DNA from 4 places in the Microbacterium resistens genome. Region 2 is predicted to be linked to each of the others. Evidence: predicted binding sites of a transcription regulator. Region 2 holds the regulator's gene; each other region holds the start of a gene.
What was found. Region 2 encodes LexA, which represses DNA repair genes until DNA is damaged. Its sites were predicted from a motif close to TCGAACANNTGTTCGA; they were not measured.

Region 1 (4,164 bases), 230 kb from region 2:
GACGACGGCACGCTCGTCGTGGCGTCCGGGCAGACCGACATCAAGCAGACGGCGACCGACGGCTGGAAGGCCGAGAACGCGCAGCGCCGGATGGACTCGATCCTCACCTCGACGTACGGGGACAAGACCGTGGACGGCGTGCTGTCGCCGAACGACACGCTGGCCCGGGCGATCATCACCTCCGTCCAGCAGGCAGGCAAGCCGGTCCCGGTCGTGACGGGGCAGGACTCCGAGGTCGAGTCGGTCAAGTCGATCATGGAGGGCATCCAGTACTCCACGATCAACAAGGACACCGCGCTGCTCGTGGAGCAGTCGATCAAGATGGTCGGCCAGCTCCAGAAGGGCGAGAAGGTCGACGTCAACGACACCGAGCAGTACGACAACGGCGTGAAGGTCGTTCCCTCGTACCTGCTCGACCCGGTCATCGTCACGAAGGAGAACGCCGCCGAGGCGTACGCCAACGTGCCGAACCTGCTGGAGATCGTCAAGCAGTACCAGTGACCGCCGGCGGCGTCCTCGTCGCAAGCCGAACGCCGAAGGGCCGCACGGTCGTGACCGTGCGGCCCTTCGCGATGGTCGGGCGTGGGAAATCGGGCGTCAGCGGCATCGCCGCACGCGACGGATCGCCGCGGATGAGCGTGGGTCAGCCGGTGAGGGACAGGAGCGCGGGATCGGTCCTCGCCCGTCCGCCGAGGCGGGGCGTGCGCGCCGGATCGCTCCACGGCGGCGGGAGGAACCACACCCGCGCCGCGACGCCGGTGCCGTCGATCCGGATGTCCCAGCCGTTGTCGTGGATGAGGTGGTGGCAGGTCTCGCAGAGGAGGACCCCGTTGTCGAGATCGGTGGGACCGGTGTCACGCTGCCACCACCGGATGTGGTGGACCCGGGTCAGATGCGGCGGGAGACCGCACATCGCGCACCCGCCGTCGCGTTCGGTCAGCGCGAGCTTCTGAGCCCGGCTGAAGAGCCGCCGCCGTCGACCCCAGTCGAGGACCTCTCCCCGGCTGCCGCAGACCCAGGGGATGACGCTTCCCCCGGCCGCCATCCGGCGGGCCGTGGCGATGCTCACCGGCTGTGCGATGCCGTCGATCATCGCGGACCCCGTGCCCGTCTGGAGGTCGCCGAGCCCGACGCGCACGACGACCGTGGCGCCGTTCAGGGGCGTGCTCCGCTCGCAGCCGAGCGCATGGGCGGCGAGATGGGACAACGCATCCGCGCGGATCTGCGCGACCGGGCGGCGGTCGGCGTCCATGGCCCCGGGGTGGCGCCCCTCACGCGTGGCCGCGAACTCCGCGGAGACGTATCCGTCGATCGCGGCGAGGAGAGGGGCGCCGGAATCCGGGTCGAATCGGCCGTCGAGGTGGATCATGCCGTCCCGCTCGACGATCGTCAGCGAGCGCTGCGCGCGCAGCTGCTCCTCCCGGGGCGCGACGCCGTCCGGGTCCAGCCAGGCCTCGGCGCGAACGATCAGTCTCCGGATCTCGTCGATCGAGAGTCCCGGCACCTGCTCCGTCAGCACCTGCTCCGCTTCGGCGATCCGCTGTGCGCCGACCTTCACGCGCACCCGGTCGAGCAGCGCGATGACCGCACCGGCCGCGGAGGCGCCGATCGTGCCCGCGTGCAGCGCGGCCTGCACCGCCGGATACCGTGCCGGCATCGGCTCACCGATCAGGTTGGTCCGCGGTGCCGTGGCCTCGCCGACCTTCACCAGGCGCTGCGCCTCGCCCGCGGAGGCGCCGGTGCTCGTCGCGATGAGGTGGGCGGGCGTACGGAAACCCTGCTGCTTCGCCAGGCTCTCCGGCCCGAGCTCCGGGCGGGACTCCTCCGCGATGCGGGCGGCGATCTCGGCGTGCACCGCGTCGAGCCGGCGCCGGACCAGACCGGCGGCGTCGTTCGCGGCGATCAGGTCCGCGCGGGTGAGCGTGGCCCCGTCCGACCGCGCCGACGCCAGGGCGGCGGCCGCCTGCTGGAGGATGCGGATCAGATCGGGCATACTCCGAGCCTAGCTTCAGTCGGCCCGACATTCGAAGAAATATTCGAAGAGAGACTCATTCGTGACCTGGAATGCAGGCATGTCGGATCCTCCGCCGTCCGGGGCGACATCCTCAAGAACGACGAGGGGTGCGAGCCCCCTCCCGGCGGGCGCCGAACGTGCGCGCGGAGCCGTCTACCCTGGTAAGGACATGGCACATCTTCTCGGGGCCGAAGGCCTCCACCTCGAATTCCCCACCCGCATCGTCTTCGACTCCGTCACCCTCGGGGTCGAGGAGGGGGATCGCATCGGGATCGTCGGACGCAACGGCGACGGGAAGTCGAGCCTCCTGGCGATGCTCGCCGGTCGCCTCGACCCCGACGCCGGCCGGGTGACGGTCCGCGGCGGAACGCGGATTGGCGTGCTCGACCAGGCCGACGTCCTCGACGACGCGCTGACCGTCGCCGCGGCCATCGTTGGCGATGTGCCGGAGCACGAGTGGGCGGGGGACCCGCGGGTCCGCGACGTCATCGACGGGCTGGTCGGCGACCTCGAATGGACGGCTCCCGTGGCGGCGCTCAGCGGTGGCCAGCGGCGCCGGGTGGCGCTCGCGCGGCTGCTGGCGGGCGACTGGGACATCATCGCGCTGGACGAGCCCACGAACCACCTGGACGTCGAGGCGATCACCTGGCTCGCGGCCCATCTGAAGAAGCGCTGGGCGGCGAACCAGGGCGCGCTCCTGGTCGTCACCCACGACCGGTGGTTCCTCGATGAGGTGTGCACGGAGACCTGGGAGGTGCACGACCGGATCGTCGAGCCCTTCGAGGGCGGGTACGCGGCGTACATCCTGCAGCGGGTCGAGCGAGACCGCATGGCGGCGGCGACCGAGGCCAAGCGGCAGAACTTCGCCCGCAAGGAGCTCGCGTGGCTCCGTCGCGGCGCCCCGGCGCGGACGAGCAAGCCGAAGTTCCGCATCGACGCGGCCAACGCCCTCATCGCGGACGTGCCGGAGATCCGGGACCGCGTCGCGCTGCAGTCGCTCGCGGTGTCGCGACTGGGCAAGGACGTCGTGGACCTGGTCGACGCCGGCGTCACGTATCCCGCGACCGACCTGAGCCCGGAGCGGACCGTGCTGCGTGACGTGGAGTGGCGGATCGCGCCGGGGGAGCGCACCGGGATCCTCGGCGTCAACGGCGCGGGGAAGTCCACGCTCCTGGGTCTCGTCGCCGGGACGATCGCGCCGACCTCGGGGCGCGTCAAGCACGGCAAGACCGTCCAGGTCCGCACGCTGACCCAGCGCCTGGATGAGCTCACGGAGGTCTGGGACGACCCGGTGCGCGTGGTGCTCGGGCGCCTGCGGACCACGTACACGTTCGGGACCGGATCCAAGGCCGCCGAGCTCACGCCGGGCCAGCTCCTCGAGCGGCTCGGGTTCTCGTCCGCGCAGCTGTCCACCCCGGTGAAGGACCTGTCGGGCGGGCAGCAGCGGCGACTCCAGCTGCTGCTCGTGCTCCTCGACCAGCCGAACGTGCTGATCCTCGACGAGCCGACGAACGACATGGACACAGACATGCTCGCGGCGATCGAGGACCTGTTGGACTCGTGGCCGGGCACGCTCATCGTCGTCTCGCACGACCGGTACTTCCTGGAGCGGGTGACGGATCAGCAGTACGCGATCCTCGACCAGCGTCTGCGTCATCTTCCCGGCGGAGTCGACGAGTACCTGCGTCTGCGGGAGCGCGAGCAGGCCACCGGAGCCTCGGTCGTCGAGCGCGGGAACCGAGACGAGACGCCGGCGCCGGCGACGGCCCTCGACGGCGCGGCGCGCCGGGCGGCGGAGAAGGAGGTCTCCGCGCTCGAGCGGCGCATGCAGAAGCTCGCGGCCCGGATCGACGCCGCCAAGCACGCCTTGGCCGAGCACGACCAGTCCGACTACGCCGGTCTCGGCGAGCGGATGAAGGAGATCTCCGCCCAGGAGGCGGAGGTGGCAGAGCTCGAGGAGCGCTGGTTCGCGCTGACCGAGCAGCTCGGCTGAGGGCGCGATTCCTGGACCCGGTTCCAATATCGACTCCTGCACCCGGTTCCAATATCCCGGTTGCACCGCGAGGTGCGCCGCTCGCTACAGTGGAGCGGATGAGCACCGGGAGCCCTGCCGACGTGACCCGAGCCCGCCTCCTCTCCGCCGCTGCGGA
Region 2 (4,164 bases):
CGACGAGTCGAAGCTGGATGCCCGCCTGGTCTCGTGGCTCGCCTTCGCGGATCAGAAGGTTGCGCAGGTCGTCACGCTGGCGCAGGGCCTCGTCGAGGGACGCGGCGCCATCGCCGCGGAGCTGGACGCCGCCTCCACGGCCCTGGCGGACCGCCTCGGGGCTCCGGGCGTCCGGGACGGATCGGTGCGGGAGCGCACGGCGGCGCTGACCGCCGAGGACTTCTCCCGCGGCGACTACGAGACCCGCGTGGCCGCGCAGGAGGCCGCCCTGGATCTGCCGAGCCTGCCGCTGACGACGATCGGGTCCTTCCCCCAGACGGGCGAGATCCGCCGGGCCAGGGCGCGCTACCTCCGGGACGAGGTCACGAAGGAGGACTACGAGGACTTCCTGCGCGAGGAGATCCGCCGCGTCATCGACCTCCAGGAGGACCTCGGCCTCGACGTGCTCGTCCACGGGGAGCCGGAGCGCAACGACATGGTCCAGTACTTCGCCGAGCACCTCGACGGCTTCGACGTCACCGAGCACGGGTGGGTGCAGTCCTACGGCTCGCGCGCGACCCGTCCGTCGATCCTCTGGGGGGACGTCTCGCGCCCCGCGCCGATCACCGTCGACTGGTCCGCCTACGCACAGTCGCTCACGGCGAAGCCCGTCAAGGGGATGCTCACCGGACCGGTGACGATCCTCGCCTGGTCGTTCGTGCGCGACGACCAGCCGCTGGCCGAGACCGCGAACCAGGTGGCCCTGGCGCTGCGCGACGAGATCGCCGACCTCGAAGCAGCCGGGATCGGCGTCATCCAGGTGGACGAGCCGGCGCTGCGCGAGCTCCTGCCGCTGAAGAAGGACGATCAGCCGGCGTACCTGCGGTGGTCGGTGGACTCCTTCCGTCTGGCCACGGCCGGCGCCGCGCCGGCGACGCAGGTGCACACGCACCTCTGCTACTCCGAGTTCGGCGTGGTCATCGACGCGATCCGCGCCCTCGACGCCGACGTCACCTCGATCGAGGCCGCGCGCAGCCGCATGGAGGTCGTCGCGGACATCGCGGGCTCCGGATTCGATCACGGGATCGGTCCCGGCGTGTACGACATCCACTCGCCGCGCGTCCCCAGCGCGGACGAGGTCGAGGCCCTGCTGCGCCGCGCCGTCGCGGAGATCCCGGAGCGTCAGCTCTGGGTCAACCCGGACTGTGGGCTGAAGACCCGCGGCTACGAGGAGACCAACGCCTCCCTGCGCAACATCGTGGAGGCGACCCGTCGCGTCCGTGCCGAGGTCCCGGCCGCGGTCTGAGCGGTCACAGGAAGAGGCGCCCTCCCGCGGGAGGGCGCCTCTTCTCGCACCGGGCCGGCGCGCGGATTCAGACGGCGCGCAGGACCGCGACGACCTTGCCGAGCACCACGGCGTCGTCGCCGAGGATCGGCTCGAACGCGGAGTTGCGCGGGAGCAGCCACGTGTGCCCGTCGCGCTGGCGGAACGTCTTCACCGTCGCCTCGCCGTCCAGCATCGCCGCGACGATCTCGCCGTTGTCGGCGGTGTTCTGCGACCGCACGACGACCCAGTCGCCGTCGCAGATGGCCGCGTCGATCATGGACTCGCCGGACACCTTGAGCATGAACAGGTCGCCCTTGCCGACCAGCTGGCGCGGGAGCGGGAAGATCTCCTCCACCTGCTGCTCGGCCGTGATCGGGATGCCCGCGGCGATGCGGCCGACCAGCGGCACCAGGGCGGCGTCGCCCACGGACGGCGCCGTGTCCGCCGGGTTCTCGCCCGCGGTGCCGGGGAGGTCGATCAGCACCTCCATCGCCCGGGTCTTGCCCGGATCGCGCCGCAGGTAGCCGCTCAGCTCGAGCTGGCCGAGCTGGTGCGTGACGCTGGAGAGGGACTTGAGCCCCACGGCGTCGCCGATCTCGCGCATGCTCGGCGGGTAGCCGTGCCGCGCGATCGAGGTCTGGATCACCTCGAGGATCGCCATCTGCTTGGCGCTGAGGCTCTTGCGGCGTCGCGTGCGGGGGATGTCTGCGTCGGTCGTGGCGCCGTCGCTCATGGCTGATCCTCCAGGTGCTTGCGGGCGTCGGGACCCGAGGCGGATTCGAATGTCGGTGGTCCGTGATGGGCTTCCGATATCGAAACCGTATCCGAGTACTCGCCGGATGCGGAAGATCTGTTCGAGCGTGTCGGGATCCCGTCCGAAGGTTTTCTCGAAGAACGGTTGACAGATGTTCGAATTCGAAGATAGGTTCGGTACGTAGGTTCACCTCGACGGTGGACCAGACGTCGAGATCCCCGAAGGAGCAGACGACATGAGCAGCATCACCCTCACCCCGGCCCCGCGCACCCAGCTGCGTCTCACCGTCCGGGGTCGCCGCGTGCTGGCCGGTCTCGTCGCTGTCCCGGTCGCCGCGGCGATCGGCTTCGCGGTCCTCAGCGGCGGCTCCGCGCTCGCCTCGGGAGAGGCGTCCACGCCGGGGTCCTTCGCCACCGTGACCGTCATGCCGGGTGACACCCTGTGGTCCATCGCGGCCGAGGTCGCCCCGGAGTCCGATCCTCGTGACGTGGTGGACGCCATCGCTCGCCTCAACCTGGTGGATCCGGGCGCCCTGGTGGTCGGCGACGAGCTGTCGATCCCCGCGGAGTACGCGGCCGGCCGCTAGCCGGTCGCCGACTCAGGCCTCTGTCCGAAGCGTCATCTGGAGTCCCCGGCTCGGCTCCGCGCCTACGATGGTGAGGGTGACCGTCTCCCTCGATGACCTGCCGCTACGCGACGACCTCCGCGGCCTCCGCCCCTATGGTGCTCCGCAGGCTCCGCTTCCTGTCGCGCTGAACGTGAACGAGAACACGCATCCGGTCCCGGATGCGGTGGCCGACGACATCCTCGATGACATCGCCGTCGCGCTTCACGAGGTGAACCGGTACCCCGACCGGGAGTTCACGCCCCTGCGCGAGGCGTTCGCCTCCTACCTCGGGCACGATCTCGACGCCGCGAACATCTGGGCGGGGAACGGGTCGAACGAGGTGCTGCAGCACATCCTGCAGGCCTTCGCAGGACCCGGGCGCACCGTCTTCGGCTTCGCGCCGACGTACTCGATGTACCCGCTGCTCGCACAGGGGACCGGGGCGCGGTGGGTGGCGGGGGAGCGTCAGCCCGACTACACCGTCTCGGTCGACGACGCGGTCGCGCAGGTCGCGGCCGCCGATCCCGATGTCATCCTGCTGTGCGCGCCGAACAACCCCACCGGGACCCCCCTTCCGCTTGAGCTGATCGAGGCGGTGTACGAGGCGTCCCGCGGTGTCGTGGTGGTGGACGAGGCCTATCAGGAGTTCGCGCCGCACGAATCGCCGTCCGCGCTGACCCTGCTGCCGGGCCGGGAGCGCCTCGCGGTATCGCGGACGATGAGCAAGGCGTTCGCGTTCGCCGGCGCCCGGGTCGGGTATCTGGCCGCCGATCCCGCGTTCATCGACGCGCTGCGGCTCGTGCGCCTGCCGTACCACCTCAGCGGCCTCACGCAGGCGGCGGCGGTGGCCGCGCTGCGAAACGCCCCGACGATGCTCGCGATGGTCGACGAGATCGTGGTCCAGCGGGATCGGATCTCGGCGACACTCGAGGCTCTCGGGTACCGCCCGCACGAGTCCTGGACGAACTTCGTGCTCTTCGGCGGCGTCGCGGATCCGGCGGCCACGTGGCGGGCGCTGTACGACCGCGGCGTCCTCATCCGCGACGTCGGGATCCCCGGGCACCTGCGCGTCACCGCGGGGACGGAGGCCGAGACGACGGCGTTCCTGGACGCCCTGGCCTCGGTAGGATCGGCAGCATGACCGCCCGCACCGCCCGCCGCGACCGCGCGACCTCGGAGTCGACGGTGGAGGTCGAGCTGAACCTCGACGGCTCCGGCCGCAGCAGCATCGACACGTCCGTCCCGTTCTTCGACCACCTGCTGACGGCGTTCGCCAAGCACTCGCTGACGGACCTGGCCGTGCGCGCCTCCGGGGACACGCACATCGACGCGCACCACACCGTGGAGGACGTCTCGATCGTGCTCGGTCAGGCGATCCGCGAGGCGCTCGGCGACAAGAGCGGGATCTCCCGCTACGGCGACGCGCTCGTGCCGTTGGACGAGGCGCTCGCGCAGGCCGTCGTCGACATCTCGGGACGACCGTATCTGGTGCACGAC
Region 3 (4,164 bases), 1.7 Mb from region 2:
GGAGCGCAGCACCGAGACGAAACGCGCCACCCCGGTCAGCGGCCGATCGGGCGGACCACGACCCGACGGCGGTCCCGCACCCAGACGTCGCCCGTGGCACGGTGCTCGGCCCGCGTCGTGAAGCGGTACCGGTACGACACGGCCCGCACCCACCGCGGCGGGCGCCCCTCGAACGGATCGCGGGCGAGCAGCCGCAGCGTCGCCGGGTCGGCCTCGAGCAGCCGCCCGAGGAACCGCCCGAACCACTCCTCCAGGGACCACCCCAGCGGCAGGAACCACATCAGCCAGTCCAGCCGCAGGTGGTACGGCGCGAACTGCCGGGGGATCCGCGCCACGTCCCCCGGCTTGCCGCGGAAGCCGTACTCCTCCCACCGCGCGCCCTCCGGATCCGGATCCTCGGTCCCTTCGACGACGATCTCGATCCGCACCTTCGTGACCGACCCGAAGGCGCCGTACGCGTTGGCGAGCTGCCAGCGGGTGAACGAGGCGTTCATCTGCTGGTCGCGTGAGGCGAGGTTGCGCAGCGCCGGCCATGACAGCACGAGGTACCCGGCCGCGACGATCCCCGTCACGACGAGCCAGGGCACGGGGATCCCCCCGAACGGTCCGGACCAGGCGCGCGCGTCGCCGGACCCGGGGATCCCGATCGCGGAGCAGGCGAGCACGATCGTCGCGGCGTTCAGCCACGCGAAGTTCCCCGTGAGCACCAGCCAGAGCTGGGTCGCGATGACGATCCCCGCGCCGACCATCCCGACCACGGCGCCGATGCTCGCGAGCGCCGGCGCCGCGTCGCGGAACAGTCCGAGGATCGGCGCGAACAGCAGCCACGGCGCCCCGAGCTGCGCGACGTGGTTCCCGACGACCTCGAGCCGGTGGAACCACGCGGGCAGCAGGTGCGCCTGGCGGCTGAGCGGCCCGGGCATCGGCTGGGTCTCGTGGTGGTACATCAGCGCCGTGAGATCGCGCCACTCCCGCCCGCCGCGGATCTTGATCATCCCCGCGCCGAACTCCAGCCGGAACACCAGCCACCAGAACAGCACGATCACGACGGTCGGCGGCGGCTGATCCCCCGACCCGAGGAACGCGGCGAGGAACCCGGCCTCCAGCAGGAGCATCTCCCACCCGAAGCCGTAGAAGGTCTGACCGATCGACGAGATCGACATGTACCCCAGCCACAAGGCGAGGAAGCAGAGCATGGGCGCCCAGGGCGGACCGAGCTGAGGGAGACCGGCGACGACCGCGGAGGAGACGACCATGCCCGCGACGCACAGGGCGACGAGGCGCCGGTCCGTGTACCGGACGTACCGGAACAGCGTCGGGCGCAGCAGTCGGGCGCGCTCCTTCCGCTCCCCGATCCACTCCAACAGCTCGGGGGCCGGCAACAGGCCCCGTTCGCCCAGGAGCGGGCGGAACTGGTTGAGCGTGGAGAGGAACGCGACGAGGTAGAGCGCGGCGATGCCGCGCTGGAGCACCTCGCGCGCAAGGCCGAAGTCAACGGCCGCGAACCCGTCCATGGCGGAAGGCTACGCGCGCCGCGCCGGGGCGGGAACGGGGGTTGCGCTTCCGCCTCCGGAGCCCAGGCCCGAGGATGAGGGCATGACCGCCGACGCGCATCGCCCCCGCCAGCTCCGCCTCATCATCGAGACCGACGACTTCGATCAGGCGCTCCGCTTCTACCGCGACGTCCTCGGCATGCCCGAGCAGCTCGCGTTCGCCACCGAGGGAGACGACCGCGTCGCGATCCTGCACGCCGGGATCGCGACGATCGAGCTCGCGACGCCGACGCACGCGCGGAACGTGGACGAGGTCGAGGGGGCGCCGCATGCCCCAGGCACCCTGCGGATCGCGCTCGAGGTGGCTGACACCGAGCACGCCGTCGCAGTCACCCGCGAGGCCGGAGCCGACATCCTCGCCCCGCCGGTGCGGACGCCGTTCCGAAGCCTGAACGCCCGCGTGCAGGGTCCGGCCGGATGGCAGGTGACGTTCTTCCAGGAGCTGGAGTCGATCGAGGAGCGCGCCGCACGGCCGGGGTTCACGACCGATGAGGACCGCCCCCGCGGCACCTGACGTCGGCGGCGTCTCACGAGAGGCTCCGCCTTCACCACGTGTTCGAAGTGATGTTCTATCATGTTCTCCACAGGTCGACCGTCAGACCGGGCTATGTCGTAGCTTTGTTCTATGCTGAGGTGATGGTGCACAACTCGGATCTGTATCTCGCTCGCAGCGGCGAGATCGTCGAGCGGTGCCGGGAGCTGGATGCCCGGATCGCTCGGCTGGAGGCGGAGAAGGCGGAGCTGCTGGGGGAGCGCGTCCGGCTTCTCCTGGATGAGGTGCCGCCGGGGAGCGCGGGGTTCGAGGCCGCGGAACGGTCGATGTTCGCCGAGGTGTCGGCGGGACTGAAGGTGACGCGGTTTGCGGCGACGAAGGCGCTGGCCACGGGGTTCGCGCTGAGTGACCGGTTTCCCGCGACGGCGTCGGCGCTCCGGAACGGGGCGATCTCGCGGCGGCATGCAGAGGTGATCGTCGACGGCGCCGCTCCGCTCGGAGTAAGCGCGACGGACGCACACCGTGCGTACGAGGGGCAGGTGGTGCCGTACGCGTCCGCGGAGACGCCGGCGCGGACGCAGGCGTTCGCGCGGTCGGTGGTGGCCGCCGTGGCGCCCCGCACCGCCGTGGAGAGGCACGCACGGGCCCGTGACGATCGACGGGTGACGGTCCAGGATGTCGAGGACGGGATGAGCTGGCTCTCCATCCTGATGCCCTCCGTGCTCGCCCACGCGGTGCACGAGAGGGTGACGGGGATCAGCCGGGGCATCCGGGCGCTGCGCGCCGCAGGCGGCCGAGGCGCGTTCGGGCACGACGCCTTCGAGCACGACGCGTTCGACCACGACGAGTCCGGGCACGACGCGGTCCCGAACGGCGTGGACTCCGGCGGCGCGCCGGGAGCCGCCCGGGAGTCCGGGCGCCTTCCGCTCATGGGCGAGGAGGTGTCGACGGAGGACGAGGACGAGGTCTTCGCCTTCGAGCAGATCGTCGCCGGTCTCGGAGAACCCCGCGCCGCCGAGCGCACCCTCGACCGGATCCGTGCCGACGAGCGCACCCTCGACCAGATCCGCGCGGACGTCGTCACCGACCTCCTCCTCGCCGCCCGCACCGACACGCTCCACGCGACCGGGACGGCGGCGATCCGACCGACCGTGCAGGTGACGATCGCGGCGACCACCCTCGCCGGTGTCGATGACCGGCCGGCGGAGCTCGACGATCACGGTCCGGTCCACCCCGACCTGGTCCGGGCGCTCGCCGGCGGAGCGGAGCACTGGGAACGGCTGTTCCTCTCCCCGACGGGGATGATCACCCGCACCGACAGCTACGCCCCGACCGAGCGGATGCGGCGCCACCTCCGCGCGCGCGACCGGCACTGCCGATTCCCCGGCTGCCGGATCCCTGCGCGCGCCAGCCAGATCGACCACAACCACGACCACGCTCGCGGCGGCCCCACGACGATCGACAACCTCGCCCACCTCTGCCCCGCACACCACGCGCTCAAGCACCCCGACCAACCCGACCGCTGGCGATGGACCGCACGACAACGCGACGACGGATCCCTCGTCTGGACCGACCCCACCGGACACGTCCACACCGACACCGCCCCACCCCGCGTCCAGTTCACCTGAGACACCGCACCCCGGTCGTTGAGCGAGGAGCGAAGCACCGAGACGAAACGGCTCACAGCCCCGGGTCACCACGTTTCGACTCGCTCCGCTCGCTCAACGACCGAAGAGCCGCGCCGCCCCCGGTCGTTGAGCGAGAAGCGAAGCACCGAGACGAAACGGCTCACAGCCCCGGGTCACCACGTTTCGACTCGCTCCGCTCGCTCAACGACCGAAGAGCCGCGCCGCACCCCCGGTCGTTGAGCGAGGAGCGAAGCACCGAGACGAGACGCCTGCGCGCCTCAGGGGAAGGTGCTGTCCGCGATCTCCCGTGCGGCCGCGCGCATCAGCGGGACGGCCCGCGCGACGAACGACTCCCCCACGCGGCTGGACGGCCCGGCGACGCACACGGCGGCCGACAGATCCGAGCCCACGCTCACGCCGGCCGCAGGATCCCCGATGCGTCGCCGGGGCACGGGAACGGCGATGCAGCGCGCGCCCACCTCGGAGCCCC
Region 4 (4,164 bases), 350 kb from region 2:
AGCTCCCGCGCGACCGGAGCCGTGACGGTGTCGGGATTCGCCTCGACGGTGACCTCGGCGCCGGCGCACAGGCCGAACGCGTCCACGGCGCCGGCCAGCATCCGGGCGAGGTCCCCGGGCGGCAGGAGCGTGGGCGTGCCACCGCCGAAGAAGACCGTGTCCATGGGCCGCAGCGCGCCCCGCTCCGCCAGAATGCCGCGGGCGAGCGCGACCTCCTGGAGCAGCGTGTCCGCGTACGTGTCCTGACGGGCGCCGCGCAGCTCGGAGGCGGTGTAGGTGTTGAAATCGCAGTATCCGCAGCGGACCCGGCAGAACGGCACGTGCAGGTACGCCGAGAAGGGCGTCGACGCGTCGATCGGCAGGTCCTCCGGCAGACGGCCGTCGGCCGGGGCGGCATCGCCGAGCGGAAGGGGCCCGGCCATCAGCGCCGACCCCTCATCGTGCGGCGCTCACAGCGGCGTCGTGTACAGCGGCGAGATGGCGCGCAGGTAGCGGGCGAACAGCTCGCGTCGACGACGGCGCACGAGCGCCGGGATCGTCCGGTACAGGAAGGCGTTGGGCCGGTCGAAGGCGCGGACGGTGAACCAGACCTCGTCGGTGTCCTCGCGCCAGTCCAGGTCGAACGACTCCTCGCCGCTCACCACGGACCCGCCGACGGTGCCGAGCACGAAGCCCACCCGCCGCGGCTCCTCCGTCACGGAGATGACGCGCAGCTCAGCGTCCGCACGCATCCCGCCCGCTCGCCCGCGCACGCGCAGCGTCATGCCGGGGCCGACGAACGGCGTGCCGTCGGCATCGAAGCGCTGCTCGATCTCGTTCTTGCTCGGCGCGATGGGCGTGCCCTCGGCATCGAAGCTGACGCCCGCGTAGGCGGGGCCGGACGCCGGGCGCAGATCCTCGATCTCGAGACCCGCGGCCCGCTGCGCGGTCCATGACAGCAGAGCCTCGCTGGCGACGCGGAAACGCTCCTCGCCACTGCCGATGCGCCACGACTCCTCGGCGGGAAGACTGTGCTCCGGCGGATACTGCATGAGGTCGGGGGCGTGAGTGGCCCCCACGGCGGCATAGTCCACCGTGCCTTCTCGGAAAGTCCCGCGACGCATGAGACCAGCCTACTTGCCGACCTCTCGGCGCTCACTCAGGTTCTCCACATTGTGCGCCGTTCGCGTCACCGCCGGTCCTCGTCGCGCGTCTCTCCGGCGCAGCGTCCGCGGCGAACATGGCCCCTTCTCCCCGGCTGCGCCTTCTGCGGCCCTGCGTCCCGCGGGTGGCAATGCTCCTCTAGAGGAACATGATGCGTCGGGGCGGTGGGTGGGCGTAGGTGCGTTGGAGAGGGCTGGTCCATTGGATGGTGCCGTCGGGGTGTTGTCGTGCGGTCCATCGGTGGGCGTCCGGGATGTCGGGGGGTTTGAGGGTGTGGTGGGTCGGGCAGAGGTGGGCGAGGTTGGTGAGGGTGGTGGGTCCGCCTCGGGCGTGATCGTGGGTGTGGTCGATGTCGCAGTGGTGCGCGGGGGTGGTGCAGCCGGGGAATCGGCAGTGTTGGTCGCGGGCGCGGAGGTGACGGCGCATGGGGATGGTGGGCGTGTAGGTGTCGGTGTGGGTGAGGATGCCGTCGGGGCCCAGGAAGAGGCGGGTCCATCCAGTGTGTCGGCCGGCGAGGGCGCGGGCGAGGTCGGGGTGGAGGGGGCCGTGGTCGTCGAGCTCGGCGGGTCGGTCGTCGTGTCCGGCGAGGGTGGTCGCGGCGACGGTGACCTGGATGTGCGCCTGGATGCGGTCCAGCCCTGTGCCGTGGACGGGGGTGGGGTCGGCGGCGAGGAGCAGGTCGGTGAACAGGTCCGCGCGGACCTGATCGGCTGTCCGCCCATCCACGACATCGGCGGTGTCCGCGGTGCCCGTGGGTTCTGCGACATCGGCGGTGTCAGGACCGGAGGGAACGGTGAGGTCCAGGGCCTCAGCGGCGTCGGTGGTATCGGCGTTGATGACGTCCCTGGTGTCGGTTTCGTTGCCGGAGGTGGTGTCCGGTGCCGGACGGCGGCGGATGTGGTGGGTCATGCGGGTGAGGCGGTCCATGATCGCGACGGCGTAGACCTCGGGGATCACCGCGGTGATCAACGCGAGACCGTCATCGAGGGACCGGATCGTGACGCACCGGTCCGGCCAGGCCGCACGATGCCGCTCCACCACCGCGGCAGGCGCCAGGGCGGCGGCGACCTGCCGCGCCAACACCCGGGTCCGTGCCGGGGACTCGTGCTCCGCGACCTCCAACACCGCCGCCTGATAGAGCGTCAACACCTCGGGGTCCGCCGAGCCCGAGACGATCGCGTCGCGCAGGATCCGCGACGCGTGCACGATCTCCCGCACATGCGCAGCAGTGATCGTCCCTTCCGGCCACCGCTCCTTCACGTCCGGCAGCTGCGCGGCCAGGACCTCCGCGTCGGCGAAGGCCCGCTCCACCGTCCCCCGCGACACCCGCCCCGCCGCGGCGTACTCCGCGATCATCGACCGGCGAATACTGTCACGATGCACCGGCTGAGCCCGCACATCCCCCTCGAACAGGGTCACCCGCTCCGCCAACAACGCCGAGGCCTCCGCCTCCAACCGGGCGATCTGCCGACGCGTCGCCACCCACGCATCCAACAACCCCTCCCGCGAACGAGCGGTAGACGACGGGGCGGTGGTGAACATGACCCCAGAGTAGAACATATGTACGACACTCGGGTGGAGGTGTGGACAACCACGGCGACCGGGAGGAGGCCGAGGCGTGAGTGCGTTTCGACTCGCTCCGCTCGCTCAACGACCGGGACGGCACTCGCACAACGGCCGGGGGCGCACAACGACCGAGGGCGGGCGCAGGAGAAGGTCCTTCCTTGCCGGGCGCTCCGTCAGCGTCTTGTCGACGCCGATTCACGGACCGCGTCGTTCACCACGCGCACGTACGCGGCCATGGTGCGATGCTGCAGGATCCGCAGGGCCGGGGTGACGACGCGCCAGCGCCACGCGGCGGGGCACGAGATCGAGCGGGCGGTGAAGCGGCCCGACTCATCAAGGACGAACGACTCCTCGCCGTACAGCGGGTGTCCTGGCATCGCCTCGTAGCCGAACCCCGAGGCCCCCGCCCACACCACGCGCACCGGCTCGTCGAACCGCTTCCCGACCACGCGGAGGGACAACGTGCCGACCTGCCCCGGCGCGGGCGCCGCCTCGGGCGCGCCGAAACCGACCCGGCGTTTGAAGTCCCACGTCGAGATCAACGACGCCACCGCGGTCCGCGCCGCGGGCGGAACCTCCGTGGAGCGCTCGATCAGCCGCATCCCGCGGGGAACGCGCTGCACCGGCTCACGTGTGATCCCGCGCGGATACGCCGGTCGGCGCATCGGACTACTTCTTGTCCTTGCCTTCGACGTCCCCGGACAGCGCGGCGATGAACGCCTCCTGGGGGACCTCGACGCGCCCGACCATCTTCATGCGCTTCTTGCCCTCCTTCTGCTTCTCCAGGAGCTTGCGCTTGCGGGTGATGTCGCCGCCATAGCACTTCGCGAGCACGTCCTTGCGCATGGCGCGGATGGTCTCGCGGGCGATGATCCGGGCGCCGATGGCGGCCTGGATCGGCACCTCGAACTGCTGGCGCGGGATGAGCTTGCGCAGCCGTTCCGCCATCATCGTGCCGTAGGCGTAGGCCTTGTCCCGGTGGACGATGGAGCTGAACGCGTCCACCTTGTCCCCCTGAAGCAGGATGTCGACCTTCACGAGGTCCGCTTCCTGCTGCCCGGACGGCTCGTAGTCGAGCGAGGCGTACCCCTGGGTCTTGGACTTGAGCTGGTCGAAGAAGTCGAACACGATCTCGCCGAGCGGCATGTTGTAGCGCAGCTCCACGCGCTCCTCGGAGAAGTACTCCATCCCGAGCAGCGATCCGCGGCGCGACTGGCACAGCTCCATCACCGTGCCGACGTAGTCCTTGGGCAGCAGGATCGCGGCCTTGACCATGGGCTCGGCCACCGAGGCGACCCGCCCGTCCGGGTACTCGCTGGGGTTGGTGACGGTGACCTTCTCCCCCGTGTCGGTGGTGACCTCGTAGATCACGCTCGGCGCCGTCGTGATGAGGTCCAGGCCGAACTCACGGGACAGGCGCTCGGTCACGATCTCCAGGTGCAGCAGCCCGAGGAA

Region 1: the regulator LexA is predicted to act here: its motif matches at 2,025-2,040, upstream of K8F61_RS00615 (HNH endonuclease signature motif containing protein).
Region 3: the regulator LexA is predicted to act here: its motif matches at 2,110-2,125, upstream of K8F61_RS12700 (HNH endonuclease signature motif containing protein).
Region 4: the regulator LexA is predicted to act here: its motif matches at 2,696-2,711, upstream of K8F61_RS03395 (HNH endonuclease signature motif containing protein).

The regions. Positions count from the first base shown of each region.
Region 1 covers NZ_CP082781.1:133,325-137,488, forward strand. Annotated here, with positions in the region: gene K8F61_RS00610 (substrate-binding domain-containing protein) at 1-501, shown strand, start outside; gene K8F61_RS00615 (HNH endonuclease signature motif containing protein) at 644-1,993, opposite strand; gene K8F61_RS00620 (ABC-F family ATP-binding cassette domain-containing protein) at 2,184-4,007, shown strand; gene K8F61_RS00625 (TetR/AcrR family transcriptional regulator) at 4,106-4,164, shown strand, end outside.
Region 2 covers NZ_CP082781.1:364,912-369,075, forward strand. Annotated here, with positions in the region: gene metE (5-methyltetrahydropteroyltriglutamate--homocysteine S-methyltransferase) at 1-1,285, shown strand, start outside; gene lexA (transcriptional repressor LexA) at 1,353-2,039, opposite strand; gene K8F61_RS01710 (LysM peptidoglycan-binding domain-containing protein) at 2,296-2,646, shown strand; gene K8F61_RS01715 (histidinol-phosphate transaminase) at 2,714-3,808, shown strand; gene hisB (imidazoleglycerol-phosphate dehydratase HisB) at 3,805-4,164, shown strand, end outside.
Region 3 covers NZ_CP082781.1:2,689,595-2,693,758, forward strand. Annotated here, with positions in the region: gene K8F61_RS12690 (lipase maturation factor family protein) at 36-1,514, opposite strand; gene K8F61_RS12695 (VOC family protein) at 1,597-2,067, shown strand; gene K8F61_RS12700 (HNH endonuclease signature motif containing protein) at 2,190-3,674, shown strand; gene K8F61_RS12705 (IclR family transcriptional regulator) at 3,953-4,164, opposite strand, start outside.
Region 4 covers NZ_CP082781.1:719,273-723,436, reverse strand. Annotated here, with positions in the region: gene hemW (radical SAM family heme chaperone HemW) at 1-422, opposite strand, end outside; gene K8F61_RS03400 (DUF1990 family protein) at 450-1,103, opposite strand; gene K8F61_RS03395 (HNH endonuclease signature motif containing protein) at 1,282-2,625, opposite strand; gene K8F61_RS03390 (DUF1990 family protein) at 2,883-3,374, opposite strand; gene lepA (translation elongation factor 4) at 3,379-4,164, opposite strand, start outside.